Regions from separate parts of the Blautia sp. 210820-DFI.6.14 genome, predicted to be linked through region 3. Evidence: predicted binding sites of a transcription regulator. Region 3 holds the regulator's gene; each other region holds the start of a gene.

Region 1 (3,197 bases), on a different contig from region 3:
CAGTCTCTGTTTTTTTAGTCTCAACCTTAGCTGATTCGACCTTAGCTGTTTCAACTTTGACAGCTTCAGCTTTTTGCGTTTCAACTTTAGCAGGTTCGACTTTCTTTGTTTCAACCTTGATAGGCTCTGTTTTCTTAGTCTCGACTTTAACAGGTTCAGTCTTTGTTGTTTCAACCTTAATTGGTTGAACTTTTTTTGTAGTTATTTTCGGGGTTTCTGCTTTGGCAGCTTCACGCTTTTTCTGAAGACGTTTTTTTGCCATGATGGATCTCCTCCTTTTGTATCTTTATCTGAAAATTATAATTTGACAAATTCCGGTTTACGGTTTTGGAATACAGTATAGTACTTAAAACCGCAGTCTGCAAGTATTGCAGCAGCCTTATCGAAATCATAGGCAATCTTTTCCGGTCCATGTGCATCAGCACCGACAGTGATGATCTCACCACCAAGTTCGCGATAGCGGCGAATGACTGCACGGCAGGGATTTGGCTCTCCGAGGCCGTAGTGGAAACCGCCGGTATTCAGCTCAATTCCCCGTCCCCTGGCAATGACGGTGCGCAGGATCTCATCAAGAATATCCTGGTAACGTTCATAAGTATAGTATTTATTCTGATTCGGGCCATAGCGTACAATATAATCAATATGTCCATATACATCCATCTCAGAAAATGCATGCAGATTTTCGAGAATGGATTCAAAATATTCCTGGTAACATGCAGATTCTTCGCGCCCTTTAAAATATTCTTTATAATAAGGGTCATATCCGTGTACAATATGAGAAGATCCAATTACGAAATCAAACGGCATGGTTTTCAAAAGCTTGTGAAAATAACTGTTCAAATGTGGTTGAAGACCAAGCTCAATACCGAAATGAATCTGTAGTTCCTTCTGATATTTTTCTCGGAGTCTAAAGAGAGTCTCTCTGTATCCATCAAGATCCAGCTCAAATATTTCATTATCCGGTGTAGGTGGGTAATCAGGATCCAGATGCTCTGTAAAACAGATGCCGGTGAGACCCCGGCAGATTGCTTCGCGGATCATATCTTCCATAGATGTGTCTGAGTCAGCAGAAAAAGAAGAATGCATATGGCAGTCCCATAAGATCTGATTTGACATTTTTGTATCCTCCTTTGTATGGATTGACATTATTATAGCATGCAAAAATCGCATATGCTATGGTTTCATTTCCTTTTAAATAGAAATTTCTGATGTTTTTTATAAAATCCCCTTGAATTTTTGTACGAGATTCGATACAATATGCAATAGGTTGACGTTTCTTTAACAAACGCCATAATCAACCATTTATTTCATAGGAGGAATTTATCATGGCAGTAAAAGTTGCAATTAATGGATTTGGCCGTATTGGTCGTCTGGCATTCCGTCAGATGTTTGGAGCAGAAGGATTTGAAATCGTTGCTATCAACGACCTTACATCCCCGAAAATGCTGGCTCACTTATTAAAATATGACTCAACTCAGGGAAGATATGCTCTGGCTGACAAAGTAGTAGCAGGAGAAGATTCCATCACAGTTGACGGAAAAGAAATCAAAATCTATGCAAAAGCTAACGCTGCAGAACTTCCTTGGGGAGAAATCGGTGTAGACGTAGTTCTCGAGTGCACAGGTTTCTATACATCCAAAGACAAAGCTCAGGCTCATATTGATGCAGGTGCTAAACATGTTGTTATTTCCGCTCCGGCTGGAAACGACCTTAAAACAATCGTTTACAATGTAAACCATGAAGGACTTACAAACGAAGATAAAATCATCTCCGCTGCATCCTGTACAACAAACTGCCTTGCACCAATGGCTAAGGCTCTTAACGATCTTGCACCGATCAAATCTGGTATCATGTGCACAATCCACGCTTACACAGGTGATCAGATGACACTTGACGGACCGCAGAGAAAAGGTGATCTGAGAAGATCTCGTGCAGCTGCAGTTAACATCGTTCCGAACAGCACAGGTGCTGCAAAAGCAATCGGTCTGGTTATCCCAGAACTGAACGGCAAACTGATCGGATCCGCTCAGCGTGTACCAACCCCAACAGGTTCTACAACAATCCTTACAGCAGTAGTTGAAGGAAACGTTACAAAAGAGCAGATCAACGCAGCTATGAAAGCAGCTTCTAACGAATCCTTCGGATACAACGAAGACGAAATCGTATCCAGCGATATCGTTGGTATGAGATTTGGTTCTCTGTTTGATGCTACTCAGACAATGGTTCTGCCACTTGAGAACGGCACAACAGAAGTACAGGTTGTTTCATGGTATGACAATGAAAACTCCTACACAAGCCAGATGGTTCGTACAATCAAACATTTTGGAAAACTTCTGAACGCTTAATTAAGTCCATAAGTTAAAGTGTGGAGTAAGTTGTTGCATTTTGCAATGACACAAATAGACTCAGTCAGGGTCCGGTCTGATTTGGACCGGGCCCATTTTTTATGAATTTGGAGGAATATTAGCATGGGATTAAACAAAAAATCCGTTGATGATATCAATGTAAAAGGCCAGAGAGTTCTGGTAAGATGTGACTTTAATGTACCTCTGCAGGACGGCAAAATCACAGATGAGAACCGTCTGGTAGCAGCTCTTCCTACAATCAAGAAGCTGATCGCAGATGGCGGAAAGATCATTCTTTGCTCACACCTTGGCAAACCGAAGGGAGAACCAAAACCGGAACTTTCTCTTGCACCTGTTGCAAAACGTCTCACAGAGCTTCTGGGACAGGAAGTTAAATTCGTTCCGAGCCCGGTTGTTGTTGATGATACCGTAAAAGCAGCAGTAGCTGACATGAAAGACGGAGAAGTTATTCTTCTTGAAAATACACGTTATCGTGCAGAAGAAACCAAAAACGGTGATGAGTTCAGTAAAGAACTTGCTTCCCTTTGCGATGTATTCGTAAATGATGCATTTGGTACTGCTCACAGAGCACACTGCTCCAACGTTGGTGTTACCAAATATGTAGATACCGCAGTTGTTGGATATCTGATGGAAAAAGAAATCGCATTCCTTGGAAATGCAGTAGAAAATCCGGAGAGACCATTTGTAGCTATCCTTGGTGGAGCGAAAGTTTCCAGCAAGATCTCTGTTATCAACAACCTTCTTGACAAAGTTGATACTCTGATCATCGGTGGTGGAATGTCCTATACATTCTCCAAAGCTCTTGGCGGACACATTGGTAATTCCCTCTGT
Region 2 (3,197 bases), on a different contig from region 3:
CTTTGTCTGCTCATCAATTTCACCGTCTGCCAGAACCAGTGATGCGCCGGAGAATGTAATAGATGCGGCGCATACAATTGCTGTAAAGACGGAGGAAGCTTTTTTAAACATCTGATTCATATGCTCACCTCACTTAGACTGTGCCATGTTTTTTGGATGGACGGTCTTCTCTCTTTGTGAAAAGCATTTCAAAAGCTCCGATTACATATTTACGTGTATCAGCTGGAGCAATCACAGTATCAACATATCCTCTTGCTGCTGCGGATTCTACATTGGACTGGAGTTCTCTGTATACAGCTGCTTTTTCATTAAGAACTGCAGCTTCTTCACCAGGATACATGATCTTGGCTGCAAGAGAGGCATCCATCATACCGATTTCTGCATTATCCCATGCGTATACAAGATCCGCACCTACGGATTTGCTGTTCATTGCAATGTAAGCAGTTCCATATGCTTTACCGATTACAACGTTTACCTTCGGAACAGTTGCATCTGCAAATGCATGGATCATTTCTCCAACTGCTTTGGCAATCATTTTTTCACTGCAGAGAGTTGCTTTGAATCCGGTTACATTGGTAAGTGTCAGAACCGGGATATCGAATGCGTCACAGAATTTAACGAATCCAGCTGCTTTTCTTGCACCTCTTGCAGAAATAGTACCATCGAATTCTTCGGCTTTATTTCCCTCAGCATCATATACTTCTGTTCTGTTGGCTACAGCACCGACAGTAGCTCCGTTCAGACGCAGGAAACCAGTTACAATATCTTTGCCGTAATCTTTCTTTGTTTCGAAGAAAATGCCGTTGTCAGCGATTCTGGAAAGTGCGATGGATGTATCACCTGCACATGCTGTGATATCGTCACAGGTGCGGTTCAGATCATCTGTACATTCTACGAAGGAATCATTATCTTCAAAATTAGAAGGAAGAAGTCCGATCAACTGACGGATCTGTCCAAGAATTTCTTCTTCGGAGCCTGTTCCGTCTACAAGACCTGTTTCCTCGCTCTGGAATGCAGCAGCTGATGTATCGCATTTTTCTGTGTAATTGCCATCCAGTGCATTCGGGCTGTTTACGAACATTTTGCCTTTTTGGGATTCAATAAATGTGAAATCTGTCAGAGCCGGAATAATTGCCATTCCACCACCGCATGTACCGAATACAGCTGTAATCTGTGGAATCATTCCGGAAGCCAGTGTCTGTTTCAGATAGATGGATCCAAATGCTTCAAGAGCATCAGTAGCCTCCTGAAGACGCATACCTGCACAGTCAACAAGACCGATCACAGGAGCTCCAGTCTTCATTGCAAGGTCATACAGAGCGGTAATCTTTCTGGCATGCATTTCACCAACAGTTCCGTTTAATACGGAAGCATCCTGGCTGTATACATATACAAGATTTCCGTCGATCACACCATATCCGGTGATAACACCGTCTGAAGGCGCTTTTGTTTCAGTTAAATTGAAATCTGTGGATCTGGCTGTTACGCTTTTTCCGATTTCAACAAAACTGTTTGCGTCAAGCAAAGAAGTGATTCTTGTGCCTGCTAAGCTTTGTGTTGCATTACTCATTCTTTCTTGCCCTCCATTTTATAAAATTTTAAAAATATAACCAAAATTTTAGCCGATTATAATTGTAACCTGTTTTCAATATTTTTTCAATAGATTTCCTGTTTTTTTGTTAAAAGTTTAACTCCCATGTCGTTTTTTTTACAGTAGGGTTCTGATATGTCGATATGTTATTGGAATATTACAGAGTAATTTCCTAAAACGCAAAAACTTCTCCCGTAACAGGAGAAGTCAGGTCTGTTAATGAAAAAAATTCTTAAATACAAGTTCTGCGCAATGGGTGAATGTATTTTTCTGAATGTTTTCTGTTGCCAATATTGGACAGGAAAAAAATTTGTTATCATTAAGAAAATAAATGATCTGTCCAATCTGTTCGCCTCTTCTGACAGGAGCACTTAGATGTTCTTTTAAACGGATCTGATATTGCAACCGGTCATCTGAGCTAATCAGAATCTGTCTGTTTTTTTCGTTATCCGAAACAGAAATCTGACCTCCTGTATATACAGAACTTCCTGAACCGAAATCATTCAGAATACCATTTTCAACGGGAATATAAGAAAGCTCCGGCTCTTGCCAGAAACTCCGGTATTCATAGTTGCTGTTTCCATAATTAAGAAGTTCCAAAGTATCATGCCATTTGTAATTTTTATGGTTAGGCCAGCCGGCACCAAGAAGGGCAATGATAAAAGTTTTGTTATCTTTCTGACAGGCACAAACATAACAATATCCGGCATCACCGGTATATCCGGTTTTCCCGGCAAGTACACCGTCCGTCATATGAAGTAGTGCATTGGTGTTATGGAGCGAAAAGTGTCGTTTTTTACTTAAATCAGAAAAAGAATACTCTTCTGTCTGTGTAATCTTCAGAAAGACATCATTGTGGATTGCATAACGCATGATCAGAGCCAGATCTTCTGCAGTTGTGTGATGTGTTCCACCAGAATTTTCTGCATCCAGTCCATTCGGAGTGACAAAGTGTGTGTTTTTACATCCGATTTCTTTTGCCTTTGCATTCATCATAGCTGAAAAATTATCTACAGATCCACCGATACATTCAGCAATCGCAACGGCAGAATCATTATGACTCTGCAACATCAGGGAATAAAGAAGGTCTTCCAGATAATATTGTTCTCCGATCGAAAGACCAAGGCGTACTTCCGGTTGACTGACAGCATTTGCAGAAACCTTGACATAGTCATCGCCCTTTCCGTTTTCAAGAGCAAGAATGCAGGTCATTACTTTGGTAGTGCTCGCGTTCGGACGAGGTGTATTACCTGATTTCTGATAGAGAACTCGTCCGGAATCACCATCCATCAATACTGCTGACAATGCATAAAGATTACCGGGAGACTTTTCTGATGCAAATACAGACCAACCGGGTGTCAGTAAAATTATGATCAACGAAAAGATAAAAATATTTTGTCTGCTATTCATAGTCCCTCCTTAATTCATATAGAACTATTTTATGCAGACAGAAAAGCAATCATTCCGATCATCCATTGTATGTCAGAAACCATCTTTCTGACAGAGGAAATTCTTTTTTTGACAATTGGAATAATTCCGTCAGTTCCTGAGGTGCCTGTGCCAGAGCATGATTGTATAATCCGTGAAGTGTGTGTACAGGCACTGC
Region 3 (3,197 bases):
CCTCGTTCGCCACCGGAAAGAGAGGAGATCACTTTGAATACATCGTCTCCGGTAAAGAGAAATGCTGCCAGCATATTACGGATCTGTGTCTCGGTGAGTGTCGGATATGTGTCTGAAATTTCCTCAAAAATTGTTTTTTCTGCATGAAGTACATGATGCTCCTGATCATAGTAACCAATCTGCACTTTGGCACCCAGAGAGAAGCTTCCGGCGTCTGCATCCAGAAGTCCGTTGAGAATCTTGAGCATTGTAGTTTTGCCGGTTCCGTTGTTTCCGATCAGTGCTACGCGCTCGCCTCGTTTGATCTGGAAAGAAATATTGGAAAAAAGTTTCTGCTGCGGGAAACTTTTGGCGAGATCTTCTACGGTAAGGACATCGTTTCCACTGACCACGCGTGGCTCAAGAGAAAGACGCATCTGGCTCTGGACTTCGATCGGTTTGTCGACCCGCTGAATCTTATTCAGCATCTTTTCACGGCTCTCTGCACGTTTGATGGATTTTTCTCTGTTGAAAGATTTCAGCTTGACGATAACGGCTTCCTGATGCTTGATCTCGCGCTGCTGGTTGAGATATGCCTTGTACTGGGCATCACGAAGCTGTGCTTTTTTCTCTGCATAAGCGGAGTAATTACCGGCGTACATACGAACCTGTCCGGCATCGATCTCGATGACTTTTGTGACAACTTTGTCCAGAAAATAGCGGTCATGAGATACAATGAAAACAGCACCAGGATAATTGAGAAGATAAGTTTCCAGCCAGGCAATGCTTTCCATATCCAGGTGGTTGGTAGGCTCATCGAGCAGAAGGATATCTGGTTTGGAAATCAGCAGTTTACCGAGGGCAACACGTGTTTTCTGACCGCCGGAAAGAGTCGCCACCTGTTTGGTAAAATCCTCTTCTGTAAATCCGAGACCATTCAGAACACCCATAAGTTCGCTTTTGTAGGCATAGCCATTCTCCAGTTCAAATTCATGAGTCAGGCGGGTGTAGGAGTTCATCAGGCGGTCAAGTTCTTCGCCGGAAGCATTTTTCATCTGGACTTCCATGGCACGAAGGCGTTCTTCCATATCGATGATATACTGTTTGGTGCTTAAGAGTTCTTCATATACAGAAAGGTGTCCCTGTACATCCTGATACTGGGCGAGGTAACCGATGCGTTTGTCCTTGGCAAGAACTACCTGTCCGGCATCTGCATGGATCTCTTCCATTATAATGCGAAGAAGTGTGGTCTTGCCGGCACCGTTATTACCGATCAGAGCAGCTTTTTCGCGTTCTTCTATATGAAAAGAGGCATCTTCCAGAATCACTTTTTCACCGAAGGATTTGGAGATACCCTGACATGATAAAATCATAGTTATTCCTCCGAAGTAAATATACGGTATGATTATAAAAGCAAAAATGGCCTTTGTAAAGGAAAATCAATGAAAATTGTACATATTTGACAACATTGATTGACAACAAAATGTCAATTCGTTATAATTAACGAGAAAGTGTAAGGAGGGACAACGGTGGAAGCAAAACAGATTTCAAAAGCTGTGATTAAGAGACTGCCACGTTACTATAGATACCTTGGTGAACTTCTGGAAGACAATGTAGAGAGAATCTCTTCCAATGATCTTAGTAAAAAAATGCGTGTTACAGCGTCTCAGATACGTCAGGATCTGAATAATTTCGGGGGATTTGGACAGCAGGGATACGGTTATAATGTAAAATATCTTTATACAGAGATCGGTAAGATCCTGGGGCTGGATATCGTGCATCCGATGATCATTGTAGGAGCTGGTAATCTGGGGCAGGCACTTGCCAATTATGTTGAGTTTGAGAAGAGAGGATTCAAGCTGGCCGGTATTTTTGATGTAAATCCGGTACTTGAGGGAATTGCGGTTCGTGGGATTGAGATTCAGATGATCAGTGATCTTCCTTTTTTTATGAAAGAAAACAATATTGAGATCGCAATTCTGACATTGCCGAAGAATAAGGCACGTGATATGGCGGAGATTCTGATCGAGAACGGAATCAAAGCTATCTGGAATTTTGCACATATCGATCTGGATACTCCGGATGATGTGATCGTGGAGAATGTTCATCTTTCAGAGAGTCTTATGACATTATCCTATAATCTCAGTCAGTATCGTCAGGAACATATAGACGATGAGAAATAAGCAGCACTTATAAAGTGATGGCAGGACGGACAGACAGGCTGTTACCCGGCTCCTTATGGCAAGGAGGCTGCGTAATGGCCTTTTATGCTAATTATGGCAGGTGAGGAAAAAGAATGAAACAGATTGTGACCTGTAAAGAAATGAAAGCTCTTGATGGAAATATGATTGAGGGAATCGGGATTCCGTCCTGTGTCCTGATGGAACGGGCAGCTCTGAAAGTCGCAGAAGAACTGGAACGGACGCTGGCAGACAAAAAACAGGAAGAACGGATTCTCTGTGTCTGCGGAAGCGGGAACAACGGAGGAGATGGCGTGGCTGTTGCCCGTATTCTGAAACTGCATGGTTATCGTACAAGTCTGTATCTGGTGGGGAATCCGGACCACAGGACTGTGGAAATGCAGCGTCAGCTGGATATTGCAGCTGCCTGTCAGGTGCCGGTTGTGAATAACCTGGAAACAGAGGAATATACTACTATAGTAGATGCCATTTTCGGCGTTGGGCTGAGTCGTCCGGTCGAGGGCAGTTACAGAGATGTGATCATGGCACTGAATCAGTTGAATGCCTGGAAAGTGGCTGTTGATATTCCGTCCGGAGTAAATGGCGATACAGGAGCAGAACTTGGAATTGCTTTTCATGCAGATCTGACAGTGACATTTGCATTTCGGAAAGCAGGCCTTTGCCTGTATCCGGGCAGGAAATTTGCCGGTAAAGTGATCGTTGCGGATGTTGGCATCTACACAAGTGATAAGGTGAAACCATATTTATGGCAGACAGAAAAAACAGATATTTATTTTCTGCCGGATAAAATTGTTGATGGAAACAAAGGAACTTTTGGAAAGATTCTGGTCGTTGCCGGAAGTCCGGGCATGTGTGGGGCGGCTTACCTCAGTGCGTCGGGAGCTTTTGCAGTGGGCAGCGGAATGGTGAAAATCGTTACGGCAGAAGAGAATCGGATTCCACTGCAGACAATGCTGCCGGAAGCAATGCTTGACTGTGGCGATGATTTTGCAAAAGATCTTGACTGGTGCGATATTG
Region 4 (3,197 bases), on a different contig from region 3:
GGAAATCTCTCCTAATACAGAGACTTTCCAGCCAAATCTGAAAGAACTGGAAGAGAAGATTACAGCCAATACCCGTGCAGTGATCGTAAATACGCCACATAACCCGACCGGTGTTGTTTATTCTGAGGAGACGATCAAAGAACTTGCTGCGATCCTCGAGAAAAAACAGCAGGAGTTTGGTTCTGTGATCTATCTGATTTCGGATGAACCGTATAGAGAACTGGCTTATGATGGCGTAGAAGTTCCATACCTGACGAAATATTATAAGAATACGGTTGTAGGATATTCCTACAGCAAATCTCTGTCTCTGCCGGGAGAGCGTATTGGATATCTGGTCATCCCGGATGAACTGGAAGACAGCGCAACAGTCATCACAGCAGCAGCAATTGCAAACCGTGTACTTGGAAGTGTTAATGCACCATCCCTTATGCAGAAAGTCATCCAGAAATGCGTAGATGCAGAAGTGGATGTGGCTGCTTATGACAGAAACCGTCTGGCACTTTACAATGGCCTTAAAGAATGTGGATTTGAATGTATCAAACCACAGGGCGCATTTTATCTGTTTGTGAAATCTCCGGTTGCAGATGAGAAGCAGTTCTGCGAGGCCGGTAAGAAATATAATATCCTGATGGTTCCGGGAAGCTCCTTTGCCTGCCCTGGATATGTAAGACTGGCATATTGTGTATCTTACGAGACGATTCAGAATTCTCTGCCTGAATTTAAGAAGCTGGCAGCAGAGTATGGGCTGTAGGAAGCCGGAATGTACAGTACACGAATTTGTAAAATGTATAATAGAAATTTATAAGAGTAAAAACAGATAAAAAAGACGCAGGAGCTGACTTTTTTGGTCATGCCCCTGCGTCTTTTGCAGTGCATATCGAGGAAGCACCGGTGGTGCGCTGGTCAGATCTTGTCAATTTTTTTACGGATATCCAGCATTTTCTGATCGAGCTGTGTGATCACAGAAGCACACTGCTGTAATTCTTCATTGATCACTGCTGCCTGCTTTTGTCCGCGTTTGTAACGCAATTGATGGTCGAGGTTGGCCCAGTAATCCATGGCAGCAGTTCGAAGCTGCAATTCTAGTTTGATCCACTGGTTTTCTTTCTGGAATGGAATTGCAATTTCCAGAATCAGATGAAGGCTTTGATAGCCGGATTTCTTTGGCTGCTGTACATAATCTTTGATTTTCAGGATATGGATATCCTGTTGTTTTTCGATCAGGTCAGCCACTTTGTAAATATCATCTACATAAGCACATACAGCACGAACGCCAATCAGGTCATTGATCTTTTCCAGTGCCAGATCAAAATTCAGGTCCAGTCCTTTTTTCTGCATTTTTTTGCAGACACTGTCATAGCTTTTGAGTCTCCATGTTTTCATCTGAATAAAATTTCGTTTATATTTCATCAGCAGAAATGTGTTGATGATGTCGAGTTTGGTCATCATAAGATTGATGGCACATTGTCCTTTAATGCTAAATTCGCTGTCGGTCAGCATGCTCTTAAGAAGTTCTTTCTTTTTCAATTTCTGTCTTTCTTCCTCTAATTGTATCAGTGTAAATGTTTCTGTTGCCCGTAATGCATTTCCCGTTCCCATTAGAATACTCCTCCAGTAATAAATCTGTACGTGATTTGCGTTAAATCAAAGTTAAACAGTCGCGTTGCCAGCGTTAGCTGGAATGCAACCCGTGTGTGGGAATTTTGATTTGGATTTCTGTTTCCCATCATTTAATCTATGAAAAGGGGTGGAGAAATATGACAGGAAAAAATAGAAAATTTTGTTATGAAAATCACAATCTTATGAGTATGAAATCGAGGAAACAGACTTTGAAAACAGGTGTATATCAAATTTTTTGCCTGGGAATTAAGAGGAATGATGAAAATACGGATTGTATAAAATGCTGATTAATGGCGAAAATGTAAGAAATAATTTGTTTGAAATTTTAACAAAATACAGATTGACAAATGATTAACGAACCCGTATAATAAGCGCATATCAATCATTGATAAATAATTAACGTTAATAAATTGACGGAATTGTTTATCGGACTAAAGAATAAGGCTCATATCATAACAGAAAAACAGGAGGATTCACAAATGGCAAAGAAAGAAACCCACATCCCGGCAATCATTGATACTCCGGAAGCACTGGAAGCAAAGATCGCTGCGATGAAAGAAGCACAGAAACTTTTCGCCACTTATACACAGGAGCAGGTAGATAAAATCTTCAAAGCTGCTGCAACTGCAGCTGATAAAGCACGTATCCCGCTTGCAAAAGCTGCTGTTGAAGAAACTGGAATGGGTATCGTTGAAGATAAGGTCATCAAAAATCATTATGCAGCAGAATATATCTACAATGCGTATAAAAACACCAAAACCTGTGGCGTTCTTGAAGAAGATCCGGTTTATGGAATCAAGAAGATTGCGGAGCCGATCGGTCTGATCGCGGCAGTTATTCCAACTACAAACCCGACTTCCACAGCAATCTTTAAAACGCTGATCGCGTTAAAAACCAGAAATGCGATCATCATCAGCCCACATCCTCGTGCAAAAGGAAGTACGATTGAAGCTGCAAGAGTTGTTCTGGAAGCTGCTGTAAAAGCAGGTGCTCCGGAAGGCATTATCGGATGGATCGATGTACCGAGCCTTGAACTTACAAATCTTGTAATGAAAGAAGCTGACATCATTCTTGCAACAGGTGGTCCTGGAATGGTTAAAGCGGCATATTCTTCCGGAAAACCGGCACTTGGAGTTGGCGCCGGAAACACACCGGTTATCATTGATGACACTGCAGATGTTCGTCTGGCAGTAAACTCTATCATTCACTCCAAAACATTTGATAATGGTATGATCTGTGCATCCGAACAGTCCGTAACAGTTCTCGAAGGTGTATATAAAGCAGTTAAAGAAGAATTTCAGTATAGAGGATGCTACTTCCTGAAGAAAGATGAGATTGAAAAAGTAAGAAAAACAATCCTGATCAATGGTGCACTGAATGCCAAGATCGTTGGACAGAAAGCTGCTACGATTGCAGAGATGGCAGGCGTTACAGTTCCGGCAGAAACCAAGATCCTGATCGGTGAAGTAGAATCTGTAGATATCAGTGAAGAGTTTGCACACGAGAAACTTTCTCCGGTACTTGCCATGTACAAGGCAAAAACATTCGACGAAGCGATCGCAAAAGCAGAACAGCTT

What was found. Region 3 encodes Rex, which represses fermentation and respiration genes when NADH is low (regulators of the CRP and FNR family bind a similar motif). Its sites were predicted from a motif close to ATTGTTAANTANTTAACAAT; they were not measured.
Region 1: gap (type I glyceraldehyde-3-phosphate dehydrogenase) is a predicted target of Rex. The motif match lies at 1,267-1,286, and genes of this name have one in related genera.
Region 2: LI112_RS03525 (acyl-CoA carboxylase subunit beta) is a predicted target of Rex. The motif match lies at 1,587-1,606, and genes of this name have one in related genera.
Region 4: adhE (bifunctional acetaldehyde-CoA/alcohol dehydrogenase) is a predicted target of Rex. The motif match lies at 2,005-2,024, and genes of this name have one in related genera.

What each region holds. Positions count from the first base shown of each region.
Region 1 covers NZ_JAJCKS010000005.1:133,858-137,054, forward strand. Annotated here, with positions in the region: gene LI112_RS06450 (alpha-amylase family glycosyl hydrolase) at 1-262, opposite strand, end outside; gene LI112_RS06455 (histidinol-phosphatase HisJ family protein) at 298-1,116, opposite strand; gene gap (type I glyceraldehyde-3-phosphate dehydrogenase) at 1,326-2,345, shown strand; gene pgk (phosphoglycerate kinase) at 2,469-3,197, shown strand, end outside.
Region 2 covers NZ_JAJCKS010000002.1:205,614-208,810, reverse strand. Annotated here, with positions in the region: gene LI112_RS03530 (OadG family transporter subunit) at 1-120, opposite strand, end outside; gene LI112_RS03525 (acyl-CoA carboxylase subunit beta) at 134-1,570, opposite strand; gene LI112_RS03520 (D-alanyl-D-alanine carboxypeptidase family protein) at 1,808-3,001, opposite strand; gene LI112_RS03515 (zinc dependent phospholipase C family protein) at 3,060-3,197, opposite strand, start outside.
Region 3 covers NZ_JAJCKS010000030.1:3,107-6,303, forward strand. Annotated here, with positions in the region: gene abc-f (ribosomal protection-like ABC-F family protein) at 1-1,352, opposite strand, end outside; gene LI112_RS15430 (redox-sensing transcriptional repressor Rex) at 1,509-2,162, shown strand; gene LI112_RS15435 (NAD(P)H-hydrate dehydratase) at 2,276-3,197, shown strand, end outside.
Region 4 covers NZ_JAJCKS010000001.1:430,500-433,696, reverse strand. Annotated here, with positions in the region: gene LI112_RS01900 (pyridoxal phosphate-dependent aminotransferase) at 1-751, shown strand, start outside; gene LI112_RS01895 (GTP pyrophosphokinase family protein) at 904-1,599, opposite strand; gene adhE (bifunctional acetaldehyde-CoA/alcohol dehydrogenase) at 2,100-3,197, shown strand, end outside.